4 regions of the Chryseobacterium sp. MEBOG07 genome follow, and region 3 is predicted to be linked to each of the others. Evidence: riboswitches for the same ligand, from Rfam matches in the RefSeq annotation. Region 3 holds a riboswitch; each other region holds the start of a gene.
The links. A riboswitch is a leader RNA that binds a small molecule or an ion and turns the genes downstream of it on or off. The one in region 3 is predicted to bind cobalamin.

Region 1: another riboswitch for cobalamin. It lies ahead of LF886_RS07275 (TonB-dependent receptor plug domain-containing protein); the one in region 3 lies ahead of LF886_RS07895 (acyl-CoA thioesterase).
Region 2: another riboswitch for cobalamin. It lies ahead of LF886_RS23085 (TonB-dependent receptor plug domain-containing protein); the one in region 3 lies ahead of LF886_RS07895 (acyl-CoA thioesterase).
Region 4: another riboswitch for cobalamin. It lies ahead of prpB (methylisocitrate lyase); the one in region 3 lies ahead of LF886_RS07895 (acyl-CoA thioesterase).

What each region holds. Positions count from the first base shown of each region.
Region 1 is NZ_CP084579.1:1,583,864-1,587,435, forward strand. Features, by position in the region: gene pafA (alkaline phosphatase PafA) at 1-1,591, shown strand, start outside; cobalamin riboswitch at 1,720-1,898, shown strand; gene LF886_RS07275 (TonB-dependent receptor plug domain-containing protein) at 1,931-3,572, shown strand, end outside.
Region 2 is NZ_CP084579.1:4,992,272-4,995,843, reverse strand. Features, by position in the region: gene LF886_RS23095 (cytochrome-c peroxidase) at 1-457, shown strand, start outside; gene LF886_RS23090 (transporter) at 470-1,417, shown strand; cobalamin riboswitch at 1,510-1,696, shown strand; gene LF886_RS23085 (TonB-dependent receptor plug domain-containing protein) at 1,805-3,572, shown strand, end outside.
Region 3 is NZ_CP084579.1:1,720,595-1,724,166, reverse strand. Features, by position in the region: gene LF886_RS07905 (ATP-binding cassette domain-containing protein) at 258-920, shown strand; gene LF886_RS07900 (hypothetical protein) at 951-1,751, shown strand; cobalamin riboswitch at 1,785-1,964, shown strand; gene LF886_RS07895 (acyl-CoA thioesterase) at 2,080-2,463, shown strand; gene LF886_RS07890 (HD domain-containing protein) at 2,520-3,110, opposite strand; gene LF886_RS07885 (XAC2610-related protein) at 3,119-3,572, opposite strand, start outside.
Region 4 is NZ_CP084579.1:4,129,705-4,133,276, forward strand. Features, by position in the region: gene LF886_RS18960 (hypothetical protein) at 1-259, shown strand, start outside; gene LF886_RS18965 (hypothetical protein) at 443-1,009, opposite strand; cobalamin riboswitch at 1,258-1,449, shown strand; gene prpB (methylisocitrate lyase) at 1,897-2,805, shown strand; gene prpC (2-methylcitrate synthase) at 2,792-3,572, shown strand, end outside.

The sequences.
Region 1 (3,572 bases), 140 kb from region 3:
TGCGCAGAAGAACAGAAATACCCAACTTGAGAGACCAAAATTAGTTGTCGGTCTGGTAGTAGATCAGATGCGTTGGGACTATTTATACCGTTTTTATGGTAAGTATGGAAATGATGGTTTCAAAAGACTTTTGAATACAGGATATTCTTTGAATAATGTACATATTCCTTATGTGCCTACCATTACAGCTTTGGGACATACGTGTATTTATACAGGATCTGTGCCGGCTATTCATGGAATTGCTGGAAACGACTGGACAGATAAAGAAACAGGTAAAGGTGTTTACTGTACTGCAGATGAGAGCGTTCAGCCGGTAGGAACTACCAATGTGAAAATCGGAAGTCACTCTCCGAAAAACCTTTGGTCTACTACGGTAACTGACGAATTGAGGCTGGCTACCAACTTCCAGGGAAAAGTAATTGGAGTTTCTTTGAAAGACAGAGCTTCTATTCTTCCTGCAGGACACACTCCAAACGGAGCTTTCTGGTTTGATGACAGCACAGGAAATTTCATCACAAGTACATGGTATATGAATGATCTTCCTCAATGGGTAAAATCATTCAACTCTCAGAATCTTCCTGAAAAATTAGTAGCCAACGGTTGGAATACCTTACTTCCAATCAACGAATATACAGAAAGTGCACCAGACAATTCTCCTTGGGAAGGTCTATTGGGAAGTTCAAAAACACCTACTTTCCCTTACAGTAATTTAGCTCAGGATTATCAGAAGAAAAAAGACAATATCCGTTATACACCTTTTGGAAATACACTGACATTGAAGCTGGCAGAAGCTTCTGTAGAGGGTGAAAAACTGGGTGGAGATAATATTACAGACTTTTTAGCAATTAACCTTGCTTCTACAGATTATGCAGGACATAAATTTGGTCCAAATTCTATTGAAGTGGAAGATGTTTATATCAGATTAGACCAGGATCTAGCAGAATTTTTCAAATATTTGGATTCAAAAGTAGGAAAAGGGGAGTATACGGTTTTCCTTTCTGCTGACCACGGTGGAGCGCATTCTGTAGGATTCCTTAAAGAACATAAAATCACTACAGGGTTCTTCGGTGAAGATGCGGAAAAGAACCTGAACCAAAAACTGAAAGATAAATTTGGTGCAGATAAACTGATCAATGCGATTGATAACTATCAGATTTATTTTGACAGAAAAGTATTGGCAGACAGCAAGCTTGAATTGGATGATGTAAGAAACTTTGCGGTAAAAGAACTGGAGAAAGATCCTACCGTTTTATATGCTGTTTCAGTGGATAAAGTTCAGGAATCAAGTATTCCGGAGCCGATTAAACAAAGAATTATCAACGGAATCAACAGACAGAGAAGTGGAGATATCCAGTTAATTTCTCATGACTCTATGCTTCCTCCATATTCTAAAACAGGAACTACACACAGTGTTTGGAACTCTTATGATTCTCATATTCCATTGATCTTTATGGGATGGGGTGTGAAGCAAGGAGAAAGCAACAAGGCTTATCACATGACAGATATTGCACCTACGGTATCTTCTTTATTGAAAATTCAGTTCCCAAGTGGAAATGTAGGAAACCCGATTACGGAAGTTATTGGTAGATAAATTGAATACAATTATTCTATGATAAATGGCTGCTTTCGATTGAAAGCAGCTTTTTTTGTGAATTATTTCTCCAAATTTTTAATCTGCCACACTCCAATCTCACTTTTTGGCGAATACATATAAAAAGCTATCTTTGCAAGAAATTTGGTTTCCAGTATATTGGAATGAAAAGGGAATCGGGTGTAACCCCCGGACTGTCCCCGCAACTGTAAATCGCAAAAAAAGTTTCTGCAAAAAACCACTGTCTAAAAACGGGAAGGAGCAGAATGCGAAAGTCAGGAGACCTGCCAGAATTATAATCAAAAAAACATATTGCTTTCGGAGGAAAAGTAAAAGAGTATGGATATAAAAAGATCATTAGTACTGCTTTTTTCGTCTTATGGCTGTTTTCTTTTTGGACAAGAGAAGACCATTGACACTATTTATGTCTTCGACAACCAGATGAATAGGGTGAAACTTTTTCATCCCGTAAAAACAATTTCGGCAGAAGAGGCCGAGAAAAACTCCAGTAACCTTTCAGAACTCCTGAGATTTCAGTCGCAGGTTTATATCAAAGAAAATGGGCGTGGTGCTGTTTCTTCACCGTCTTTCAGAGGAACTACTGCTCAGCAGACGGCTTTTGTATGGAACGGAATTAATATCAACTCCAATTTTTTAGGACAAGGAGATATCAATAATATTGCTTTGTTCGGATATGACCAGATTGGTATAAAAGCCGGCGGTGGAAGTGTAGTATATGGAAGCGGCGCTATTGGGGGAAGTATCCACCTGAATAATACCCTTGATTTTAATAAAGGTTTCCATGGTTCTTTATTTTCTGAAGTAGCTTCTTTTAATACCTATAATAATTTTGTAAAAGGATTTTACAGCAATGATAAGTTCAGCTTTAAAGCTTCCGGTAATTATTCTGTAAGCGAAAACGATTATAAGGTAAGCGATCTGAATTATATCAACAGAAACGGAAGTTATTACAATACGACATTCAATGTAGGAGCTTCCTATAAGATCAACAGTGATCATAAAATTTCCTGGCAGAGCCAGTTTTTTGATTCTTCACAGCATTTTCCTGTGTATGAAGAAACGGGAACCAAAACGAAATATAAAACTCAAAGTGTAAGAAGTCTTCTTTCGTGGGATTGGAACAAAACGAAGTTCAGTAACTCCTTGAAAGCGGCTTATACGGAAGAGAACTTTCAGTATTTCGGCTCGCTAAATCTTCCTAAATCAAGTGGGGGAACAGGGAAGAATTATATCTTTAAAAATGATTTCAATTATTTCCTGAATTCAAAGTGGAATTTTAACCTTATTGGGGAATTTCAATTAAATAAAGGAGAAGGGTATCAGAACGGAATATCCAGCGTTAGTAGAAATATTGGTTCTGTTTCCGGATTGTTGAGATATTTTGCAACGAAAGACCTTCGTTTTGAGGGTGGATTTAAGAAAGACTTTGTGGAAGATGTAAAGTCACCGTTTTTGTATTCATTCTCCGGAAAATGGAGCGCTGCAAAATGGTATGATGTGAGCATTAATGTATCAAAGAATTTCAGATATCCTTCATTTAATGACATTTATTATGAACCGGGAGGAAACAAAGATCTGAAGCCGGAAACATCTACTCAGGTGGATATGACGAACGAGTTCAAAGTAGGAGATTTCAAGCTTGCTTTGTCTCCTTATTATATGAATGTGACCGATCTTATTGTATGGCTGCCTACAGCATTGGGATATTGGCAGGCATTTAATGTCAATAAATCTGAATCTTACGGATTAGAATCTCAGCTGTCTTTCAGTAAACAATTGGGCAATCATAAGATCCGAGCCAATGCAGGATATTATTATGCAAGATCTATCGATAAAGAAACGAATATGCAGAGACCTTATGTTCCTATGCACAGAGGGAATGCGAATATAGATTATGAATATCGCTTCTTTAAGTTTTTCGCACAGGGACTGCTGAATGGTGTTACCTACACGACAAGTG
Region 2 (3,572 bases), 1.9 Mb from region 3:
ATACGACAGATTCAAGCAGGGAAAAGAACAATTGACTTCAGCAGAATCTCAGGGAATGGCTTTGTTCGGGCAGAAGTGCGCTTCTTGTCATAGCGGAGAACTGTTTACTGATGAGAGTTTCCGGAATACAGGAATGTATTATAACACGGAATTCAAGGATGCAGGACGTTACAGAGTAACCCTTAATCAGGTAGATTGGATGAAATTCCGTGTTCCGAGTTTGAGAAATGTAGAATATACAGCACCTTACATGCATGACGGAAGATTTTACACCTTAGATGCGGTCCTTAATTTCTATTCGAATCAGGTAGAAGATAATGCCAATCTGGATCCACAGCTGAAACAGAACGGTCATATAGGAATTGCCATGAACAGTCAGGAAAAACAGTCGATCATTGCATTCCTGAAAACACTGTCCGACAAAAGTTTTATATCCAATCCAAAATTTGCAGAATAATTTATAGAAAACATGAAGAAGATTATATTGATACTAAGTTTGATACTGTTTAGCCAGAATCAGGCGAAGACCATTAGAGACAGCGCTTATAGTGCTCCGGGTACCTTTAGCAGATTCGATTTTGATGATGATTGTGATGCTTGCGGCTGTGCAGCAGGAAACGGATCTTCAGGTTTTGAGTCTTTATTGAATCCACAGTTTATCGGAATCAAATACTTTGCCCAGCATTACAAAGCCAAAGAAAATTTATTTGTAAAAGATCTTACACAGGATCAGTATTTCAATACCCTGCAGCTTTGGGGGAAAATTCCATTGACTAAAAAACTGAGCGTATATGCAAGTCTTCCCTTCCATTTCCATGAAAAGAAAACCTTACAGGGAGATATCAAAATCAATGGAATAGGGGATCTGAACCTGATGGGAATTTATCAGCTGATGAGCTCTAAAGATAATTTCCATCATCTGAGCGGAGGCTTAGGAGTGAAAATTCCTTTGGGGAAATTTGATGAAAAAGGAGTATCTGGTGTCAATCCGAGTTTTCAGCTGGGAACCGGAAGCTGGGATTATCAGGCAGCTTTGAATTATAAGTTTCAGAAAGATAAAGTGGCGGTAATGGTCAATACAGACTACACGATCAAGACGGAAAATAAGAAAAATTACCGTTTTGGAAACCAGTGGAACTATGCTGCGACAGGTTTTTACCAGGTTGCGGGAAATGAAAAATCTATATTTTCTGTAAAGACGGGCGTTCAGGGAGAAGTGTATGCCCAGAATAAACAATTCGATGAAGCTTTACCCAATACTGCAGGAAGTGCTTTGTATGGGAAACTAGGATTTGAAGTTTCTTATAAAAAGCTGAGTTTGGGAAGTGAGATAATGCTTCCTATGTATACCCGGCTGGCAGGCGGAGATATTGAAGCAAAATCAAGATTCAGTATTTTCCTGAATATTGGAATTTAAAGTGAAACCCTTAATAAAATGATGTTAAAGCTCCTTGGGGAGCTTTAATTGTTTATGAATCATGATTTTAATTGGGGGTTAGGAATAATTCTTTATCTTTGCCGAAATTTGGTGAGCCCTAAAAAGCTCTTAAAAGGGAATCCGGTGAAAATCCGGGACAGACCCGCTGCTGTAAGCTCCACACCAAGATTTTTGAAGAATATATCCACTGTTTTTTTAATGGGAAGGATTTCAAAAATGGAGTAAGTCAGAAGACCTGCCAGAAAATAATCGTTTGACGCTTTCGTGGAATAAAGCTTAGGACATCAATGATTCTGTGCAGTGATAGCTGTGCTTTGTCGTTGTTTTCTTATATCCATTAGCGTCATCATTATCTTAAATGAGCTAATGGCAGCAAAACTAACTACTTCTACAATTCATAAAGCTGTTTTCACGATACTGGTGATAACATCTCAACTTTTGTTTTCTCAAACCAAGAAAAAAGATAGTCTGGAGGAAGAGACAATTAAAGGAATCAATCTTTACAAAAAGAATTTTAAAGAAATCCTTCCGGCACAAACCTTACAGGGCGAGCAGCTGGAAAGACTGAACAGCCACTCTGTTGCAGATGCTCTGCGGTATTTCTCCGGTGTTCAGATCAAAGACTATGGAGGGTTGGGTGGTTTGAAAACCATTAATATCCGAAGTATGGGAAGCCAGCACGTTGGTGTTTTCTATGATGGAATTCAACTGGGAAATGCCCAAAACGGCCTGGTAGATCTGGGAAGATATTCTTTGGACGATCTGGAAGAAATATCATTGTATAACGGGCAGAAAAGTGAAATTTTTCAGCCAGCGAAGGATTTCGGATCTTCGGGATCTATCTATTTACAGCCGAAAACACCGGTATTTAAAGGAACAAGAAAAACCAATCTTGTGATCAGAGCAAAAAGTGCTTCTATTGATCTTTTCAATCCGTCATTCCGATTGGAACAGAAGATTTCAGACAGGGTTTCTGCCAGCTTCAGTGGAGAATTTATGCAGAGTGACGGAATTTACAGATTTCGGTATGCAAAGAAATATCCTGATGGGCAGCAGGCTTATGATACCATTGCTAAGAGACAGGATTCGGATATTAAAGCAAAGCGTTTTGAAACTTCTCTCAACGGAACTTTAAATAACGGAAGCTGGAATATCAGAGGCTATGGTTATATTTCAGACCGAGGAATGCCGGCGCCTATTGTTAATGGTCGTTTTGGAGGGAGAGGTGCAAGACTTTCCGATGAAAATTATTTCGTACAGGCCAATCTTCGAAAAAAGCTGTTTCCCAAATTTGAAACCCAGCTGAAAGCAAAATTTGCTTACGATTATACCCATTTCATGGATACGGTTCGTTCGCAGTCTATTATTCATACTGATAACACCTATATTCAACGAGAGCTTTATCTTTCATCATCCAATATTTATTCTATCACACCCAATTGGGATGTCAGCCTGAGCGGGGATTTTCAGTATAATAATCTGGATGCCAATCTGGATAACTTTTCTTATCCTACACGTTACACCACATTGGTAGCGTTAGCAACAACGTATCAATGGAACAGGTTTAAAATTCTGGGAAGCCTTTTAGGAACCTTTACTTTTGAAGAAGTAAGAAAAAACAAAAGACCGGGAGATGCAAGAGAGTGGACTCCTGCCGTATTTATGAGTTATCAGCCGGAAATTATTCCAGAGCTTACTCTAAGGGCTTTCTATAAAAGAATTTTCCGACTTCCAACCTTCAATGATCTGTATTATACCAATATCGGAAATACGTATCTGAAGCCAGAATTTACCAATCAATATGATGTAGGATTTACCTATCAGAAGAATTATAACAATCGTTTCTTTAAAACCTTTTATGCTAAAGTAGATGGTTACTATAACAAAGTACAGGATAAAATCGTAGCTGCACCTAACGGAAGCATGTTTCGCTGGCTGATGATGAATCTCGGGATGGTTGAAATCATAGGAGCAGATGTGAATCTTCAGACTGAAATGCAGCTGGGGCAAGTAAAGCTAAGACCATTGCTTTCCTATACTTACCAAAGTGCAAGAGATATGAGTGATCCGGAAGATACTTTCTATCGCAATCAGATTGCTTACACCCCTTGGCATAGCGGATCTTTCAGTCTGA
Region 3 (3,572 bases):
ATTCTCTGGATTTTTTATAAAAAAATAGTACTTCCTGCCTTGCTGTTTTCATTAGTCATTTCTTTTTTGCTTCCCTTCGGGTTTGAAACGTTTGGATTAAGTTTTCTTCTAATTTTACCAGTCTTTCACTACTTTATTTATGAATTAAGGTTCAAAAACGAATATTATTTCTACGCCAACTTAGGACTTTCAAGAATCTTTCTTTGGGGCGGAACTGTTTTATTGAGTCTCATTGTAAAATTTATAACCTTATTTTTATGAGTAAACTTCATATTGACAGTGTAACAAAATCCTTCAATGAGAGAAAAATTTTGCAGGACATTTATATTGGATGTGAAACGGGCCAAATCACAGGGCTATTGGGTAGAAACGGAAGCGGAAAATCGACCTTATTAAAAATCATTTTCGGAGTTATCAGCAGTGATACTCAGTTTATCAGATGTGATGACAAAGTTTTGAAAAATAGATCAGACCGAAAAAACAGGATTTCCTATTTACCGCAGAACCTCTTTCTCCCTAAATACGAAACCGTTAAAAGACTGATTCCTCTTTTCTGTAATAAAGAAAACACAGACCTTTTATTTTCCTCAGAACTCATATATCCATTTCTTCATGAAAAGCCTAAAAACCTTTCCAAAGGTGAGCAAAGACTTATTGAAACGCTGATGATCATTCATTCTGAAGCTGATTTTGCTTTACTGGACGAACCATTCCACAGTCTTTCTCCAATAGTTTGCGAAGAATTAAAGAAAACCATTCGCCAACAGTCAAGCGAGAAAGGTTTTATCATTTCTGATCATAATTATCAGGATGTTCTGGATATTTCAGACTCAATATATCTGCTTTCTGACGGCCATCTGAAACAAATACAAGATTTTAAAGAACTGCAGCGGTATAATTATCTCCCGAAAAGCATTTAATTTATATATTTGGGGGATCAAAAAATTTTCATGATGACTTTCATAAACAAAGCATTCTATGTATCCGCTTTCAGTATTTTTTCTTTAGCCTTTGTAAAAGGACAGAATAAGGTTCCTTTCGGAGTTGTAAAAGCTGAAGAGGGATATGCCAATGTACGGGTTCATAAAGACAATTACCGAAAAATTGTAGACAAGATCCGTATGCGTAAAGGTGATGTATTCGTTTATGTAAAGCCTGCTCCCGGAGAAACAGAATGGATCTGGATCAAATATCCTGAAAAACAGGATGATGACAAACCGTTTGTACGTTATGAAACTCTTGATAAAGAAGGAATGGTCAATAAAGAACGTATTGCTTATATCGATCAGCTTCCGGCGTATACTCCTTCAAAATCTAAAAACGGGAGATCACTTATTTTCACAGACAATTCTGATCCGAAAATTCCTACCGCTCAAAGAAGCAAGGTTGTGATTGATGTCTATCCTTCCAACGCAGGCTACCGTAAAAAGGAAAAAGATGCAGAAGGAAAACTTCTTACCATCGATAAAGTAAAGCCCTGGGGAATTGGAAACGATCTTCCTGAAGGGATGACCGAGATCAAATCGATCAGAGTACAGCAGCCCGGAAGAGGTTCTGTCTTTGTAAGAGAAGCGATCAAAAATATGTTCCAGCCTACCATGGATTTTGAGAACATTGGAGTAACCTCTCTTGACAATGACAATATTTTCCTATACATGATAAATGGTTCGGGTGAGAACAGATATACCACTCTCTGGACAATCAAGAAAGGGAGAGTAATCAGCCAGATTATTTACCATAATCCGGAATAAATTCATTATTTTTGCACTCGAAAAGTTTTACACTTATTCATCACAGAAATTGGTTCTGCATCACTGCAGATTAAAAGGGAACCGTGTGAAAATCACGGACTGTCGCGCAACTGTAAGTAACTGAAATCTTTATCAAAGATCCACTGTGCGAGGCATGGGAAGGAGATAAAGATGTTACGAGTCAGGAGACCTGCCTTTTTCTTAAACATGTAACTTTCGCGATTTGAAGTTGTATTGATATGATGGATTGTTTCAGGAATTCTATAAGTTCCTGTCATTATTCTGTTATTTTAATATCATTTTATTTCGCTTTAATTAATAATGATATATGACTACAGAAGAAAGAATTGAAGCATCCGAAACCAGAATCTTTAAAGCGGTTTTCCCTAACACAACCAATCATTATGATACCCTTTTTGGTGGTACGGCGATGCAGCTGATGGACGAAGTAGCTTTTATTACCGCAACCCGATTTGCAAGAAAAAGAGTGGTAACAGTGAGCAGTGACAAGATCGATTTCAAGAAACCTATTCCTGCTGGAACGATTGTTGAATTGATCGGAAAAGTGTCATACGTAGGAAAAACCAGTATGAAAGTAAACGTTGAGATCTACACCGAGCAGATGTATTCCTATGAAAGAGAAAAAGCCATTGTAGGTGATTTCACTTTTGTAGCGATAGACGAATCCAAGAAACCAATCCAGATACTATAATTAAAAAGCTTCGGGCGGCCTTTGGCCGCCCGAAGCTTTTTCTATTCTCACTGAAATTACTTCAAAACTTTTTCTGTTTCCAGACTTCTGTTCAGCAGCAGTTCAAAAGCCTCTCCCATTTCATCCGAGGCTCTTGTGATCGCATTTTCAAGTATATTTCTAATTTGTTTTTCTGTTACTCCGGCTTCCGTCCAGCTCTTTCCTGAAGTGTGGGAATTTAAGATAAACGGCATTATTCTGTCTATTCCACAGGCAAAAACAGCATCCGGTGTTTTCTCTTCTTCAAACTCAAGCCACAGATTAAAGAATTCCGAACGTAAAGGTTCATCCAGAATTCCGAAGATCTTCTGAGCAGAAGCTTTCTCTCTTTCAAACTTCCCTACCATTGCTTTTTCATCAAAAATAAAAGTGTCTCCAGCTTCTATCTCCACCAGATCATGAATGGAAAGCATTCTTATCACCCTTAACAAATCTATATCGGTGCGGTTTTTCGCATAGGGATAAAGAATCTGAGCCAGAATGATAATCTGCCAGGAGTGTTCCGCTGTATTTTCTCTTCGGGAATCGTCTGCATTATAATTTCTTCTCTGTACATTTTTCAAAGCATCCACTGCCAGGATAAAATCGATCTCTTTCTGAATTTTCATCTTACTTCTTATTTTCTATTATATTGATCTGCAGGATATACCTTCGTTTTGGTATTCCATTTATTATTGATCTTTTCTTTCGTTATTACCTTTACCTGACCTTCATTGGTTGTATCTTCTTCCTTTTCAAAGACCATATCCAGTCCTTTATTCGGAATTACGGCATATTCCATCGTAAAAAAATTGCAGCATCCTGATTTTCCATAAGCGATAAGGCGTTTACGTTTGGCATCCACATCAAAAATATCAAGGGAATTGGAAGCAAGATCCGTAAGCTCTTTACTCTTCACAAATGCCATTCTGGTACTATTGAACACATATACATCGTATGAAGCAGCGCTATAGTTCCCCATATTTCCGTTCCTTATGGCAATGTCTTCTGTTCCGTCAAAATTAAAGTCATCTATAATCACAGAATTTTGCGGCTTTGTTAACTGAATCATTTTTCCCGAAGTCAGTTTC
Region 4 (3,572 bases), 2.4 Mb from region 3:
TGACGAAAAAAGAAATTCGATTTTTATTGCCAATTATGAGAACAACAGTGTACATCAGCTCAACTTAGATACCAATACAATTTCGCTGATTTGGGAAAATGATAATGCAGACGGTTCCGATGGGAAACTGGATAATCCTTGTGAAACTATTATCTATAAAGGGAAATTATTAGTAGTTAATTATGATACTTTTCAAGGAGAAAAAAATAAAGAAGCAGATGCTTTTCATACGATATCAAGCTTTGATCTGGAAAATTGAATTGAGATTAAATAGCAAGAAAAAAATCAAGCAATTAAGCAAACTAACGGTATCACCTTAGCCATAAAAGTGTTCAATAATAATCCTGCCATGAACACTTAAAGGCTCACAATCTTTGTGAGTCTTTTTTGTTTTTCATAGACTTTATTAAAATCTTATGCAAGAAAACTATTAATACAAGAATTAATTATCTGTAAAATATTGCCCAAACCATTGATCGAAACTTTCTTTATATTGAGCCTGAGCGTTTTTAATCAGTAAATCAGGTTCTTCGATCTGGCTTAAGCCATAATCTCCTTTCATCCAAGTCAAATATTTGCTTAAATCTTCACTCTCTTCATAATCATCTTCATCTTTATAAAAATAAGCTTCATCAAACTCTACTGAAATCTCAGTATCAAAAGTAAGTAAATGTAAAAGCTGTAAAATATTTTCAGCAACAATATGAACACCACCTTCATCTCCAAAAACAACTACTGGCATTTTATTTAAAGGCTGATCCGTTCCGTTATTCCAGATTGCATAGAATGAACCGGAACCATTTGCCTGAGCAAAAGGCAACATACTATTCAAAAAAATTTCATCATCACTCCAGCTTTTCAATCCGGACTTACTATCGATTAAAACACCAAAATCTTGTGAATAATTTCCAAACGAGGAAATAGTATTCTGGAAATAGATCAGTTTCTCAAGTTCTACAGGAATCTCTCCCAAACCTAAGTTTTTTTTAAATTCTATAATGTCTATCATTGGTCAATTATCTCTAGTTAATAAAATTAGTAAAATGAAAAAAGAATAACAAATTTATTAACTATCTTTAATTTTCCGGTCATCTTTTGTATCAATTTAACAATATAATTAATCCATTCATCTCATAAATAAACCCCATAACAACAACGTTTTCAATATATTAAATCAAAACAATTATTGATTACATAAAATATCTTTTTCGTTATTATAAAATACCTATATTTACCACCAAGGAGTTCTTAAAACCTTCTTTATCAACCGAAATTGGTTACACTTAGGTGTGCATTAAAAGGGAATCGTGTGCAAATCACGAACTGTCGCGCAACTGTAAGTAACACATAAAGTTTTTATCAATTGATATCCACTGTATATTTTTTATATGGGAAGGATGATAAAAACCGTTACAAGTCAGGAGACCTGCCTATTTCGCATTGACGATGCTTTCGCGATTTGAAGCTTACAGTCAGGTATGATACGTTATGGATATAGTGTGATAAAACTGTTTTGTCAATCTGTATTACTTTTTGAGATGGATTACGAGTGAGCATTAGGTTGTTCTCATTATTCCATGGCTCAAATTCGTATCCCCCTTTCCGTAATTTTTCTTTTCTAATAAAGCACCGCGAAGTTTACTGAGAACTTTTTATAAGGTTTAATCAATGTAAAAAGTTATAAGGTGTACCGAAACAATCTTAATTATTCATGCAGTAACAACAGTTCTATTTTACAGACCTGTACAGCAAGAACTTTGCAAAATCCTCAATATCAATGTGATTTTAAGATTACTAAAATCCTTTTCTACCCTTCCTTTTTTACTAATAAGATAAGCATTTACAGCTCTTCTGCTCATTCGCAAACAAATTTCAACTCAACAATAAAATATTATAATGACCAAAAATGAAAATTGGAAATCTCCCGGCATGAAATTCCGGGAGGCAATGGAAAAAGAAAATCCCCTTCAGATTGTTGGAGCCATTAACGCAAACCATGCATTATTGGCACAGCAGGCTGGCTTTAATGCCATTTATCTTTCAGGAGGAGGTGTTGCAGCAGGGTCTTTAGGAATTCCTGATTTAGGGATTACCACTCTGGATGATGTGCTCATAGATGTTCAGCGTATTACCAATATTTGTGATTTGCCGCTAATGGTAGATATCGACACAGGTTTTGGGCCTTCTGCATTTAATGTCGCCAGAACTATTAAATCATTGATCAAAGCCGGAGCGGCAGCGGTACACATCGAGGATCAGGTGGGTGCAAAACGTTGTGGCCATAGGCCTGGAAAAGAAATCGTAAGCAAAGAAGAAATGGTAGACCGTCTTAAGGCTGCTGCAGATGCCCGTACCGATGAAAGCTTTGTTATCGGCGCAAGAACAGATGCTTTTGCCAATGAAGGACTGGAAAAAACTTTAGAAAGAGCCGTAGCCTATAAAGAAGCGGGTGCAGATTTCATTTTTGCTGAAGCAGTACCCGATTTAAGTTTTTATCAAAAATTTGTTGATGCTACCGGAATTCCTGTGCTTGCGAATATCACAGAATTTGGGATGATTAAAATGTACACGGTAGAAGAGCTAAAAAACGCAGGTGTCGGGCTCATCCTCTACCCTCTTTCTGCCTTCCGGGCTGCTAATAAAGCGGCACAAAATGTATACAATCATATTCGCAAAGACGGAACACAAGCCAACGTACTGGATACTATGCAAACAAGAGAAGAACTTTATCACAGTATCGGCTACCACGATTATGAACAAAAATTAGATAATCTTTTTAAACAAAATACTCATGTCAACAAATAGCGAACCAACATTTAAACCTAAAAAAAGTGTAGCCCTTTCCGGAGTTACAGCAGGCAATACCGCTCTTTGCAGTGTCGGAAAAAGCGGAAATGACCTCCATTACAGAGGTTACGATATTTTGGATCTTGCAGAAAAAACACAATTTGAAGAGGTGGCTTACCTTCTTATTTATGGCCAGTTACCTACAGAAGCACAGTTGAAAAACTATAAAGCCAAATTAAAATCTTTGAGAGGTCTTCCTCATTCTGTAAGAAATATCTTAAAAAGTATTCCGGCAGCAGCACACCCAATGGATGTTATGCGCTCAATGGTTTCAGCAGTTGGTAGTATTCAGCCTGAAAAAGATGACCATAATGTCGCAGGAGCAAGAGATATTGCTGATAAATTATTAGCATCATTCAGTTCCGGACTTTTATATTGGTATCATTATACCCACAATGGTAAAGAGATTGATGTTGAGACTGATGACGATACTATCGGTGGACATTTCCTTCATTTGTTACATGGCAAAAAAGCTCCTGATTCATGGATAAAAGCAATGGAGATATCTCTTAATCTGTATGCTGAACATGAGTTTAACGCTTCTACTTTCACGGCCCGTGTTATTGCCGGTACATCTTCAGATTTTTATTCCTGTATCACAGGCGCTATCGGTGCTTTAAGAGGTCCAAAACATGGAGGAGCCAATGAAGTGGCTTTTGAAATACAAAGCCGTTATCATTCTCCTGATGAAGCTGAAGAAGATATCAGAAAGCGTATTGCCAACA